Regions from separate parts of the Vibrio maritimus genome, predicted to be linked through region 2. Evidence: predicted binding sites of a transcription regulator. Region 2 holds the regulator's gene; the other holds the start of a gene.
What was found. The regulator PurR, encoded in region 2, represses purine synthesis genes. The targets are predictions, from matches to a motif close to TNANGNAAACGTTTNCNTNA.
Positions count from the first base shown of each region.

Region 1: the regulator PurR is predicted to act here: its motif matches at 4,656-4,675, upstream of ihfA (integration host factor subunit alpha).

Region 1 is NZ_CP090438.1:1,952,390-1,959,664, reverse strand. Features, by position in the region: gene LY387_RS09010 (class I SAM-dependent methyltransferase) at 1-671, shown strand, start outside; gene pheS (phenylalanine--tRNA ligase subunit alpha) at 864-1,847, shown strand; gene pheT (phenylalanine--tRNA ligase subunit beta) at 1,866-4,253, shown strand; gene ihfA (integration host factor subunit alpha) at 4,719-5,012, shown strand; gene LY387_RS08990 (RelA/SpoT domain-containing protein) at 5,084-5,860, opposite strand; gene LY387_RS08985 (thiopurine S-methyltransferase) at 6,092-6,745, shown strand; gene LY387_RS08980 (peptide MFS transporter) at 6,798-7,275, opposite strand, start outside.
Region 2 is NZ_CP090438.1:2,374,848-2,382,122, reverse strand. Features, by position in the region: gene glgA (glycogen synthase GlgA) at 1-445, shown strand, start outside; gene LY387_RS10805 (alpha/beta fold hydrolase) at 596-1,393, shown strand; gene LY387_RS10800 (DUF2007 domain-containing protein) at 1,374-1,706, opposite strand; gene LY387_RS10795 (TVP38/TMEM64 family protein) at 1,707-2,390, opposite strand; gene LY387_RS10790 (TfoX/Sxy family DNA transformation protein) at 2,509-3,099, opposite strand; cyclic di-GMP riboswitch class I at 3,217-3,305, opposite strand; gene purR (HTH-type transcriptional repressor PurR) at 3,485-4,489, opposite strand; gene torD (molecular chaperone TorD) at 4,827-5,480, opposite strand; gene torR (two-component system response regulator TorR) at 5,762-6,472, shown strand; gene LY387_RS10770 (Ig-like domain-containing protein) at 6,747-7,275, shown strand, end outside.

The DNA of each region.
Region 1 (7,275 bases), 420 kb from region 2:
CGAAAAAGTACGCAGATGCCATTGAGAACAATGCATACAATGCACTTTACGAGCGTCCTTCAACACTAGCGTTAATTGGTGATGTGACAAATAAGAAGGTACTTGATCTAGGTTGTGGTCCTGGCGCTTATGCCGAGCATTTTGTTAAGGCTGGTGCACAGGTGACGGCAATCGACCTAGCTGAAGAAATGGTGGCAATTACAAGAGAACGCTTAGGTGACAATGTCACATGTTATGCGCAAAATCTGGCTAACGGACTACCTAAAGAGCGAGACGATGCCTTTGATATCGTCGTGTGCCCGTTGATGCTGCATTATTTACAAGATCTCGTCCCGCTGTTCAAAGAAGTTCACCGTGTGCTTAAATCGGGTGGATTGTTTGTTTTCTCGACCCATCATCCTCTCGTTGACTTTGAAGAGAACGCGTTTAATAACTACTTTAATGTTGAGCTTTTGACCGAAGAGTGGAATACCATTGGTGAGCCGGTTGAGGTCTCTTTTTATCGACGTTCATTTACTAATCTGTTTGAGAGTCTTTCCGAAGGGGGATTCGTGTTGGACAAGTTTTCAGAGGGTAAACCAGATCCCGAGATGAAAACCGAGTCACCTGAAACATTCGAAAGATTGTCGCGCCGACCAAACTTCATCTTTATCCGCGCTAAAGCCAATTAATTCTCTTGAGTTAACATTAAATAGTCATCGTTTCCTGCTAGATTTTCATCAAAAGGGCAAAAAACGTGTTTTTTTTGCCCAATAACCCGTTCAATTTACAAATCAATTTGGCATTGGCGGCGGGTTTTATTAGTATGTACAGCTATCAAAAAACACCCTTATGGATACTACCGGACGGTAGACGAGGAAACGATGCAACATCTAGAAGAGATCATTGCTAATGCGGGCACAGCGATTGAAGCTGCAGACTCGCTAGTCGCACTTGACGAAGTGCGTGTTCAGTATCTAGGCAAAAAAGGTGAGCTGACGGCTCAACTTCAAAGCCTAGGTAAACTACCACCAGAAGAGCGTCGCAGTGCTGGTCAAGAGATCAACAAAGCAAAAGGCGTGGTTCAGCAAGCGATCGCAGCACGCAAAGACGCACTACAACGTGCAGAGCTTGAAGCGAAGCTAGCGGCAGAAACTATCGACGTAACCCTACCAGGTCGTCGTATCGAGAACGGCGGTCTACACCCAGTTACTCGTACTGTAGAGCGTATTGAAAAGTTCTTTGGTGAGTTAGGCTTTAGCACTGAGTCTGGTCCTGAAATTGAAGATGCATTCCACAACTTTGATGCACTGAACATTGCAGAAGATCACCCAGCTCGTACTGACCACGATACCTTCTTCTTCAATCCTGATCTGATGCTACGTACACACACGTCTGGCGTACAGATCCGTACGATGGAAAATGGCAAACCACCATTCCGCTTCATCGCACCGGGCCGTGTTTACCGTAACGACTACGACCAAACACACACGCCAATGTTCCACCAAGTGGAAGGCATGCTGGTTGACGAAAATGTTAACTTCGCACAGCTGAAAGGTATCCTGCACGATTTCCTAACTAACTTCTTCGAAGAAGATCTTGAAGTTCGTTACCGTCCGTCATATTTCCCATTCACTGAACCTTCAATGGAAGTGGACGTTAAGCGCAAAGATGGCAAATGGCTAGAAATCTTAGGCTGTGGCATGGTGCACCCAAATGTACTTCGCAGCGTAGGCATCGACCCTGAAAAATACTCTGGTTTTGCATTCGGTATCGGTATCGAGCGTCTAGCGATGCTTCGCTATGGCGTAAATGACCTACGTTCGTTCTTCGAGAACGATCTACGTTTCCTAAAACAGTTCAAGTAATCCAGAGGGTTCATCACAATGAAATTCAGCGAATCATGGCTTCGTGAGTGGGTAAACCCTTCAGTTTCTACTGACGAGCTTACGCACCAAATTACAATGGCTGGCCTAGAGGTAGACGACGTACTGCCTGTAGCGGGCTCTTTCACTGGCGTTAAAGTAGGTAAAGTGGTTGAGTGCGGTCAGCACCCAGACGCAGACAAACTACGCGTAACTAAAGTTGATGTTGGCGCAGAAGAACTGCTAGACATCGTTTGTGGCGCGCCTAACTGTCGTGAAGGTCTGAAAGTAGCAGTAGCAACAGTTGGTGCTGTTCTTCCAGGCGATTTCAAAATCAAGAAAGCAAAACTACGTGGTCAACCTTCACACGGTATGCTGTGCTCGTTTACCGAGCTAGGTATCGATGTTGAATCTGACGGTATCATGGAACTGGCTGAAGACGCAGTTATCGGTACTGATTTCCGTGACTTCCTAGGCCTTGATGACGTGACTGTTGACGTTGACCTAACAGCAAACCGCGCTGACTGTTTCAGCATCCGTGGTCTTGCTCGTGAAGTAGGCGTTCTAAACCGTGCTGACGTAACTGCACCAGCGGTTAACCCTGTTGAAGCATCTATTGCTGACGTGGCTTCGATCGAAGTTAAAGCAACGGAAGCGTGTCCTCGTTACCTAGGTCGTATCGTTAAGAACGTGAACGTTCAAGCAGAAACACCACTATGGATGCAAGAGAAACTGCGTCGTTGTGGTATTCGCTCAATCGACCCTGTTGTAGACATCACTAACTATGTGCTTCTAGAGCAAGGCCAGCCAATGCACGCGTTCGATCTTGCCAAGATTGAAGGTGGCATCGTTGTTCGTATGGCAGAGCAGGGCGAGAAACTGACTCTTCTAGATGGCACTGAAGCTGAACTAAACGCAGACACACTTGTTGTTGCTGACCACAATAAAGCACTCGCTATTGCAGGTATCTTTGGTGGTGAAGAGTCTGGTGTAACAACAGAAACGAAAGATGTGCTTCTTGAGTGTGCGTTCTTCGCACCAGACCACATCCGTGGTCGCGCACGTAGCTACGGTCTACACACGGATTCTTCAATGCGTTTCGAGCGTGGTGTTGACTATGCACTACAAGTCAGCGCGATGGAGCGTGCAACTGAGCTTCTAGTTGAAATCTGTGGCGGTGAAGTAGCACCTGTGGTTGCTGTTGAGTCTGACGCAGATCTGCCTAAGCCAAACACGGTTGAACTGCGCCGTACTAAGCTAGATTCACTTCTTGGTCACCACATCGCTGACGCTGAAGTTGTTGAGATCCTAGAGCGTCTAGGTCTAACAGTAACGACAACTGATACAGGTTGGACGGGCGTTGCGCCAACATGGCGTTTTGATATCGCAATCGAACAAGACCTGATTGAAGAAGTGGGTCGTATCTACGGTTACGATAACATTCCAAATCAACACCCTGCTGCAACACTTAAGATGCACAACCACGTTGAAGCGGATCTTCCACTTAAACGTGTACGCGATCTGCTTGTTGATCGTGGCTACCATGAAGCGATTACTTACAGCTTTGTTGAGCCAGAGCAACAAAAACTTGTTGTGCCAGACGTTGAGCCATTGATTCTGCCTTTCCCAATCTCTGCGGAAATGTCAGCAATGCGTCTTGGTCTTATCCAAGGTCTTCTAAATACCGTTGTTCACAACCAGAAGCGTCAGCAGCCACGTGTTCGTCTATTCGAATACGGCCTACGTTTCATCCCTTGTGAGAACGCTGAAAACGGTATGCGCCAAGAGCCTATGCTTGCAGGTGTGATTGCAGGTACACGCAGTGAAGAGCATTGGGACATTGAAACCAACACGGTTGATTTCTTTGACCTAAAAGGTGACCTAGAAGCGATTCTAGAACTGTCTGCAAACGAGAAAGCCTACTCATTTGCTGCAGCGAAACATCCAGCACTTCACCCAGGTCAATCTGCAGCAATCGTTGTAGATGGCAAAGAAGTGGGTGTGATTGGTACGGTTCACCCAGAGCTTGAGCGTAAGTTCGGTCTAAACGGTCGCACTATCGTATTCGAAGTAGAATGGTCAGCGATCAACACGAAAGTGATTCCAGAAGCAGCAGGGCTTTCTAAGTTCCCAGGTAACCGTCGCGACATCGCTGTTGTTGTTGATGAAGCAGTAGCTTCTGGCGACATCGTTGCAGCTTGTCTGGAACAAGGCGGCGAGTTCCTGAAAGACGCGAAACTGTTTGACGTTTACGTTGGTAAGGGCGTTGAAGAAGGTAAGAAGAGTTTAGCAATTGCGCTTACTCTACAGTCTCTAGAGCGTACGCTTGAAGATGCTGATATTGCTGGTGCAGTAGACGCAATTGTTGCTCATATTTCTGAGAAATTTGGTGCAACGCTGCGTGACTAATCGCAGTTAGCGTGTCAACGCGAATTACCTAGAAAAGCGGGTTACTGAAAAGTAACTCGCTTTTTTTCTATCCAGTATTAGCCGATAAAACAAACTGGTTTCATATTCTATATTCATCGCAACTCACTGTTTTTAAGGAATAATTTTCTCCCATACTGTATCAATATCACTATTTTGTACTTTGTTTGTAATTTATTTTCATCTGTATTTTTGCTGTATTGTAGTGATATCTATTGCTTGAGGGTTTTGTAGTAAATTATGCATCCATAATATGCTACTTTTACGATAACTTGCTAAAAGTTAACGCAAAATCCTGACATTACGCTGAAATAAAAAAGTTGGCGAAAATCAGAAGGTTGGCTTACACTTTTCAAAGTTAGGCCGTTATGTTGTTGATTGGTCGAACGAAATCTTTAGCGTTATCACTATGATAACAAGGTATGAATTAGCTTTGAGGGGAGTTTTATGGCGCTCACAAAAGCCGATCTGGCTGAGAACCTATTTGAGAAACTCGGATTCAGTAAAAGGGATGCCAAGGAAACGGTAGAAGTGTTTTTCGAAGAGATTAGAAAATCACTCGAAAGTGGCGAACAGGTAAAACTGTCGGGTTTTGGTAATTTTGATTTGCGCGATAAAAATGAGCGTCCAGGTCGAAATCCTAAAACTGGTGAAGACATTCCCATTTCCGCTCGACGCGTAGTGACATTCCGTCCGGGTCAGAAATTGAAGGCTCGAGTCGAGAACATCAAAGTAGATTAATGTCCTACTGTTAAACAAAAAGACCACCTAGTGTGGTCTTTTTGTATTTCTATTGGTTGATGTTGAGTTTATTAGGCCGCCCGAATATTCGTTGTGATGTATGGCTGCCACGCGTTCTGATACAGCTCCATCGATTGACGTCTTAGGCTGGCAATCTGCGCGGTTTCAAACTCGTTGAGCTCGCGTTTTTCAGCAGCTGCTCGTCGTTCAATACCTTGGACGATTTCATATAGATCGTGTTCAGGGCCACTTTTCACGTCGGCGATGTCTTTAAGGTGAAGTTGGACTTCAGCAATAATCCCAGTCTTAGGTAGTTTCACCAACATATTCAAGTCACGGTATCCGGACGCTGCAGGGTTTTTAAAGCGGTTTTTTACACGCACGACTTGGGCTTCACGGCTAAGCGCTTCATAGGCGCCTACAAGGCTCTCCACGTCTTTAGCGACGATAGTGCCACGAGCTAGGTCTGTGATTTGGTTTACCTGCCCATTAAGCTCAGTATCGATCTTCACCTTTGCACGCTCAGCAGATTTTACGCCTGCGAAGTACGCGTCGGTGTCAGTCAGTAGGGCGGTAGTTTTACAAAGCGCTTCTAGTTCATGTTGAGCTTGGTGGGCTTTGCTGTACAAGATGTCAAAATCGTTATGGGGTTGGAAGGCAGCGCCTTGAACAGCATCGATGCCGTACAAGCCACTAAGACTGTGTTTGAATACAGATGGACAAACTTCGTTTTGCTCTTGCTTTCCTTTTGTTGGGGTGGAATCGGATTGATTAAGCGTAGCCGCAAATGCAGGTGCGCGGCTGAGTACCAATAGCATTAGTGCTGCAGTACGAAGAAACGTGCTCATTCTCTCTCCTAGTTACGTTACAAAAACGGGAACAAAAAGGGCGTTAACGCTCAGGAGTCTTGCTAACAATAATATGGGGTTCAATACCGAAAACCCAATACAAACTGTGTAACAGAGTTTGTAAACTGTGATGCCTATCGCTAATTAAAATCTACGCGATTAGGTGTGACATTTTGTCTGCACTCTGTAAACTCTACGTTAACCATTATCTACAGCGAACATGAACCATAAATGAACGATTTTGAACTTTGGCACGACAAATGGGCGACCAATAAAATTGGCTTCCACTTAGAAGATGTAAACCCATTACTCATTAAGTACTGGGACCGACTATCCCCAAAACGCGAAGACAAGGTTTTCGTCCCACTTTGTGGTAAGTCTGAGGATCTTGTCTGGCTTGCCCAACGCCACGAAGACATTCAAGGTGTTGAACTTAGCCAAATCGCAGTACGTTCGTTCTTCGCTGAACATTTCTACACACCGATGGTGACGCCGATAAGCGGTCAGTTTGAGTTGTACCAGTTTGATGAGCTTAACATCTATGTCGGCGACTACTTTACAGCACCGCTTCAACCTGTAGAGCTTATCTACGACCGGGCTGCTCTCATCGCAATGCCGGAAGAGTTGCGCGTACAGTACGTTGAGAAACTAAAACAGTCTCTGAAACCGGGTGGTCGTATTCTCCTTATCACGCTTGATTATGTTCAAAGTGAAATGGCAGGCCCTCCTTACAGCGTACCAAGTTCAGAAGTGGCGCAGCACTTTGGCGATGAGTTTGAAGTGACACTTCTAGAACGTGATGAAGCAGATAGTAATCACCGTCGTATTCAGCAAGGATTGACCCGCTTTGCAGAAGAGGCATGGTTGATCACGCATCAAGGTTAATCTATTTGTGAGCGGCAATAACCATCGGATTGCCGCTCTAGTTTCTGCACTTTTACTGCTTCACTAGCTCTCCAGCGCCCAGTTCAGCGTCTACTGCGACTTTCAACATGTTATGGATGACTTTCGATGCAGCGAGCGCTACACCAATCATGACAACCGCCATAACAGTTAGCAGCTGAAAGTATTCACCGTACACAGTTTGAGCGATATCTTGGGTAAGTTGTTGCCCCTTTTCTAGTGCGATATTGGTTGATAGCGCTGCTCCAACAATACCACTTAAGGCGATCGCGACAGAAAACAAACTCACAGAGAAGTTCTCGATGTGATGTGGTGCAACCGACAAGATAAAGGCCACAACCATAGAACCAACTACAACTTCAGCCATTGCTTGGAAGAAGTGAACCGCGAGGAAAACCTCAGGTCTGATGGCAACGTCTTCGCCAACGGTTGAGATAAAGTAGGTTAAGATACCAAATGCAATCGCAGTAAAGACAAACGCTGCGGCGATCTTGGTCGACGTCGATAAATGG
Region 2 (7,275 bases):
GCCGCAAATTGCTTCTCATCTTAATGATCTGGCGGAAGAGTTCTCTGATAAGTTGGCGTTTGTCGAAGCTTACAGCAATCGCTTTGCTCATCTGGTAGAAGCAGGGTCAGACTTCTTCCTTATGCCTTCTGAGTTTGAAGCGTGTGGTTTGAACCAAATTTATAGTATGGCTTATGGTACTTTACCAATTGTGCGTAAAGTCGGCGGCTTGAAAGACACGGTTATTGATTTTGATGATGACCCTAACAATGCGACTGGATTTGGTTTTGTTGAACCTTGCCATGACGCCTTGTTAATTGTCCTGCAACGCGCACTGCTATTCTATCTGCAACACCCTGAGCAGATGCATGAAATGCAGCTTCGCTCAATGCGAAAAGACTTCAGTTGGACTGAGTCAGCCAAAGAGTACGTCAAGATGTACGACCTGGCGCTCGAGGCAAACTAGAGCAAACACTGAAAAGCGGCGTTATGCCGCTTTTTTTTATAATCGACTACACTTGTAAATCATTTTTACCAAAATTCCTGTTAGTTTTTGTCCGTAAAACGGCGAATTATGGTAACGTAACGCCCACATACATCACGAAACTTGAGAACTATGTCAGAGAGCTTGCTATTCCATAAAACTTATCAGCACCCAACGAGTAATGAGTGGGTGGTATTCGTACATGGGGCAGGCGGAAGCTCAAACATATGGTTTAAACAGATTCGAGCTTACCGAGAGCACTTTAACCTGCTGTTTATTGATCTGCGCGGTCACGGTAAGTCAAACCAACTCCTTAAAGACATTATGTCGAACAAGTACACCTTTAAAGAGGTGACGCTGGATATCGTCAAAGTACTTGATCATCTTAAGATTCAGTCAGCTCATTTTGTCGGTATGTCTTTGGGAACGATTATTGTGCGCAATATTGCCGAGTTGGCACACTCTAGAGTTCGTTCCATGGTCTTAGGTGGTGCAGTCACTCGCTTTAATACTCGATCGCAAATTCTGGTGAAAATTGGCAACTGGAGTAAGCACATTATCCCTTATATGTGGCTTTACAGCTTGTTTGCGTACATTGTTATGCCGCAAAAAGGCCAAAAAGAATCAAGGCTGCTATTCGTCCGTGAAGCGAAAAAATTGTGCCAAAAAGAGTTTAAGCGTTGGTATCGTCTAACGACAGAAGTGAACCCTCTCAACCGCTACTTTAAAGACCGAGAGTTGCCGATTCCGACTTTGTATCTGATGGGTGATAAAGACTATATGTTTATTAAGCCAGTCAAAGAGATGGTGGCTGAACATAAGTCCAGCCGTCTATTAGAGATCAAAGATTGTGGTCATGTGTGCAATGTTGAGCGTCCAGAAGAGTTCAATAAGCACTCAATAGATTTCATTAAGTCTGTGGCATCGTAGCTGTTTGTGGCGTCTGACAGTTCCAGCAGACGCCAAATTGCGCTTCGTTAGTCTCATGGCAAGCTGGACATACCCACGGCACGTTACCGCTTTTCTCAGCCTGTTTTTGCCAATCTTGAATGACAGCTCGTGCCATCATTTCTTGCTCTTTGTTGAAAAGCCAAACGTAGGGTAGTGAATTTTCGTCAAACGGTACTTCCCCTCGTAACCCGAAAACACCTTCGCCTCGTACTTCACACTCGATACCTTCAGCCATCAACTGCTGTTGGACAATATGTGTTTCTGGTGGGTTATTGCCTACAAATATCTTCATCTATTCCTGTACCTGTGGCGAGCGAGAGATTTTTCCCATAATCCATTTAGCAATAAGTGGGAACAAACCGAGTAGGGCAAATGATGCCAACACGGTAGGGGAAACAATACCGGATAGACTGTCAATATTCGCTAGCTGAGTACCCGCATTGAGGTAGACTGCAGTTCCTGGCAACATACCCAGTTGACTCACCAAGTAATATTTAGAGACTCGAATTGGCGTGAGACCCATTAATAAGTTAATCAAGAAAAATGGGAACACAGGAATGAGTCTTAGAGAAAATAGATAGAAAGCACCGTCTTTTTCGACACCTTTATTGATCGTCTCAAGTTTCGAACCGAACTTACTTTGTACCCAATCGCGAAGTAGGAAGCGACTGCTCAAGAATGCCAATGTAGCGCCTATGGTACTCGCAAATGAAACAAGCAGTAAACTAGTCCAAAAGCCAAACAGTGCTGCGCCAAGTAAGGTAACCACGGCAGCGCCTGGAACAGAGAATGCAGTAATCGCTATGTAAGCGAAGAAATAGGTGAGGGCAGCAGCCACAAAGTTCTCATTGATGTATTCACTCAGTGCTACTTGCTGTACTTTTGCGTTTTCTAGTGTGAGATGTTGACCAAAGTTGATGCCCAAATAAATGACGACAGCAACCAAAACCAATCCTAGTATCAGCTTCTTGCTCATGACGATATCCTTTTGATGACTCAGTATTAGTGTAGTAGAAAGGCTGAGTATGTTTTTCCTTTCAACTAATACAAAAAAATCAGCCATAAGGCTGATTTTTTCTCGAGATGACCGTAACTTAATTAATTAAGCTAGCCAGTTCGTCTCTTTTAGTCTGAGGAATCACAGACCAATGAGTACCATTTATCGCACCTTCAAGAGCCCATAAAAGCTCTAAACCTACGGTACTTGAATGGGTTCTCTGAATGGCCTTGAAAGCCTCAACCGAACCATGATCCTGAAGTTCAACCACTGATTCAATGCCTGCTTTTTTGAGCATGCGCTCAGTGGCAAGGCGAAGATTCGGAAGGTCTTTCAGGCGATTAGGTTTCGCTTCGGATTGTTGCTCTTTCTCAGTTTTCGCGAACTCGAGTGCCTGTTTAGCGTGATCGAGAATACCTTCTTGATCTTGCCAACAGTCTTCAGGTAACGCGAAGTACTTAGTAACAACGGGAAATCCACGCTTTTTATAAACATAAGGCTTGTAACCCAGTTTTTTGAAGGTGGATACGGTCTGACGGTTAGTTCTGATATGTAATTTGTTATTCACTGCTAAGGCAAACATCGTATCATCTACGAAGATGCCAAATCCCCCAAACATGGAGCGAGACTTTACTCTTCCAAGCTGAGCGAATAATTGCATTGAATTTTTTAGTATAGGATTATCCATGCTTTATTCTTTTCTCGGTGTTATTGATTGTGTCACCAGAATCAGGTCCGAGAGTATAGCAATCAGGTGTCAGAGCTCTGTTAGGCATATGCCATAACTGAGTCTTCTCCCCTTGCCATCGGCAACCCCGCTACCTATCAATTAAAAATTGGTTTAGGCCGGAGGCTTTGCGTCCCACCCTTTCAGATGGTTTGCCCTGTGCGTGACTTCATTAGAATAAATGAAAACGACATAAGCCTATGATTACTCAGTTGCAAAAATGTGATGTTGGTTCAAATAATGGTGGGTTATTTGTGCTTGAGGGTGCGTAAAAAACTAACAATCGAGAGAAGAAAACTTGAATGGGGTTCAAAAAAAAGTGCCTGGAAAGGCACTTTTGTCAGCATTATGTAAGGCTTTTGACAGAGTCTCGTTCAACAATCTCTGGGTGCATTTCGAAAATGCGCTTTTCATGACCTTTATCTTTGATTCGTTCTAATAGAATCTCAAACGCGTTTTTACCGACACGACGTTTAGGTTGGTGAACCGTGGTTAGAGGTGGCGAGAAGTACTCAGCCAGCTCGATATTATCGTAACCAATGACAGAGATGTCCTCAGGTACGCGCACACCCAGTTGTTGTAGGCGACTCATCAGGCCAAACGCCATGGTGTCGTTGAAACAGAAGATAGCGGTAGGTCGGTCTTCCATTGCAGCAATACGGTTAGCTGCGATAACCGCTGTATCGCATTCGAAGTTGCCTTCAAGAATACGATCGTCTTTCATCTCGATACCTGCCTCAGCAAGGGCACGTTTGTAACCGATGATACGCTCTTGGCACACGGCTTTCTCCAAGTGACCGCTTAGACAAGCAATATCAGTGTGACCTTTTTCAATCAGGAACTTCGTTGCGAGATAACCGCCTTCTTCGGAGTTATCGATGATCTTGTCCGCTTGTGAGCTTTCTGGGCCCCAGTCCATGATAACTTTAGGAATGTCGGCGTGACGATCAAGCATCTCTAGCAGCTCTTCGGTAAGATCAGAGCACATCACGAGGATGCCATCCACGCGTTTCTCTGCCAGCATGCGAATGTAATCGCGTTGCTTTTCATACACACCACCAGTGTTACATAGGATCAGCGTGTAGCCTTGGCGGTAGCAGTAGCTCTCAACACCATCGATAACCTCAGAAAAGAACAGGTTAGTTGATTGAGTCACTAACATACCAATGGTTTTCGTTGAGTTACATTTTAAGCTACGTGCAACGGCGCTTGGTGCGTAGTTGAGTTCGTCGACCGCCGCCATCACTTTTTCTTGAGTTGCTTCAGCAACAAAGCGAGTCTTATTAATAACGTGGGATACTGTGGTCGTTGAAACGCCTGCAAGGCGGGCGACATCTTTAATAGTTGCCATAGTGATATCCTATTAGTCGCGGCTTGATAATTAACGTTGGTACCGCTTCAAGTATAGTGGTCTTTGCAAACATATAACGCTATGTTGTTGTAAACATAGTATTTGGCTGCGAAAACCGAAAGTTGCATGCAAGCCACGGCGAAAAAAGCTCAGAGCGTAGATTTCAACAGGTGTTTTTGGACACAAGTCCGCGTTGAATGCCAAGGGCATTTGCATTTAAACGGCGGATTGTAGACTTAGGTTTGGGCGCTGGCAATGACTTATCCAATAAATTTATAACTAAAGCGCAAATTAATTCTCACAGATGTGATGCAAATGATTTGCGCTTTAAGGTTGGCTAGCCTTGCTCACCCTCTAGGTAGGTGTAGTCAAGTTGGCAGAATGCTTCGAGTAGTTTAGCGGCAGAGGCATAAAACCCAAACTCGTCGTTGGTTTGGCATTTCGCAACAAACTGAGGTAGCCATGTCATCAAGTAGTTCTTGATGAACTCTGCTTGCTCGTGCAGCGCATCGTTCATATGTGCTTCCGCTTCAAGCTCATTGGAGCGAATGATTAAGTTGCCTAGAAAATCTAGCTCGATCGCGAGGTGATCCGCTGGCTCATTTAAGTCCTTATTCACTGCCACACTGTGCTTAGCTAACAGGTCAGCCATATCCTGTGCAGGTTGATCATTTAAAAGACCAGACTTACCAATATACATAGAGGCATAAGGCAATGCGCCATGCTTGTCCGACTTTAAAAATAGATCGCAAAAATCGGCAGAAAGCTCTAATTGTGCGTCTTCTCTGACTTGAAGGCGGTTCAAGGACTCTGTAAAGACCTGAATGGGTTCTTTTAGGGAAGGGTTTTCTCCTAAGCCAGATAAGAAAGAGCGAATTTCAGGGCTATGGTATTTGTTGAGTTCATCATCAGTGAGCTCGGCAGCGAATAGGCTTGAAAGCCACCAATAGATTTCTGCGCGTTGCTCATTAAATGCTTTGATTTCTTGCATTTGAATAATCTCCAAAAATGATAACTCTATTTTAGCCAATAAAGATGAATAGCAATAACTTGTTGTGTGAAAAATTGAGTTAACTTATGAAAAAATAAGACAAAAATTAATTTCTTTAAGGGTAAGTTAACACGAGTATTCGTTGCATATGAGACGCAATCGTTTTGGTTGTTTTGAATCAAAAAATAGTAAGGTTTCCATGCCTATGAGGGGATGTAGACTAGAATTGTGAATGTTTATGAATAGAATGTCCCTGTCATGACAAGATTGAGAAACCACAGATGAAATATCACGTTTTGGTTGTAGAAGATGACGTAGTCACTCGCAGTAAGCTGGCTGGCTACTTCGAAAATGAAGGCTACTTGGTTAGCGAAGCTGAAGATGGTCAGACGATGCGTCAGGTGCTGGAAGAATCCAGTATCGATCTCGTTATGTTAGATATTAACCTCCCTGGTGAAGATGGTTTGATGCTGACAAGAGAGTTAAGAAGTCAGTCAGACATTGGAATCATTTTGGTGACCGGTCGCACCGATAGTATTGACCGTATTGTTGGCCTTGAGATGGGTGCAGACGACTATGTCACTAAGCCGTTTGAGCTACGTGAACTGTTAGTGCGAGTAAAAAACCTATTGTGGCGTATTTCACTAGCGCGCAAACAGCCAGTACTTGAAGAGTCAGTGCAAAACGAGCATGTGGTTCACTTTGGTGAATGGACGTTCGATAAGCAGCGTCGTTCACTGACGAATAATGGCGACCCTGTAAAACTGACCAAGGCTGAATATGAATTGTTAGTTGCACTCTCAACGTATCCAAATCAAGTTCTGAGCCGTGAGCGTATCCTCAATATGATCAGTCATCGAGTTGATGCGCCGAACGATAGAACCATTGATGTTCTTATCCGTCGCATGCGTGCCAAGATGGAATCAGATCCAAAGAATCCACAGATATTTATCACTGTCCATGGCGAGGGCTACATGTTTGCTGGTGATTAAAGTCGGCTAGCGTGTAGTGATAGAAAATGCTCCAGTTGTCTCTTTGATAGCTGGAGCTTTTTTATGGGAGCAATGTAGAGATACTTGGTCGTTGTATATGCAACTTGTAACTATTTTTGTTAACTGACTCGCGTGAGAAGTCGGTGCTTTCTGAGTCGGAAAAAGACTCTATAAACCTGAGCTAGTTTGAAAGTGGCGTCGTTTCCGTTGAACTGCCTCTATTGGGCAGCATTGATTGGCAACGACATTCTTTGGTTCAACAAAAGGATTTTCCATGACCAAGCTACAATTAGGCTCTATTCCAATATTTAAACGGTCAGTGAATTTGTCGCTGATGCTTACCTCGAGTTTACTGTTTTCTGCACCAAGCTTGGCAGTACAGTGTGACAGTTTTCCTATTTGGGACGACGGCACAAGTTACAACGGTGGCGCTCAAGTTCAATGGCAATCATCGGCGTACCAAGCGAACTGGTGGAACCTGAACGCTAACCCTGTTAACCACTCCGAACCTTATCAAGAATGGTCATTAATAGGGGCCTGTGATGCTGGTGGCACAAACGCTGCTCCCTCAGTGACGATTACTTCTCCAGCCTCCAACGCACAGTTAGCCTCAGGAAACCAAGTCACCTTCTCTGCATTGGCCGAAGACAGTGATGGGGAAGTTCGAGAGGTGATATTTGAGCTGCAAGGGGCGCAACTGGCAGTGCTGTCGAGCGCTCCTTACCAAGTAACTTGGTTGACGGAAAGTGGCAATTATGAACTGGTAGTGACAGCCATTGATGATAAAGGTGCGTCGACACAAT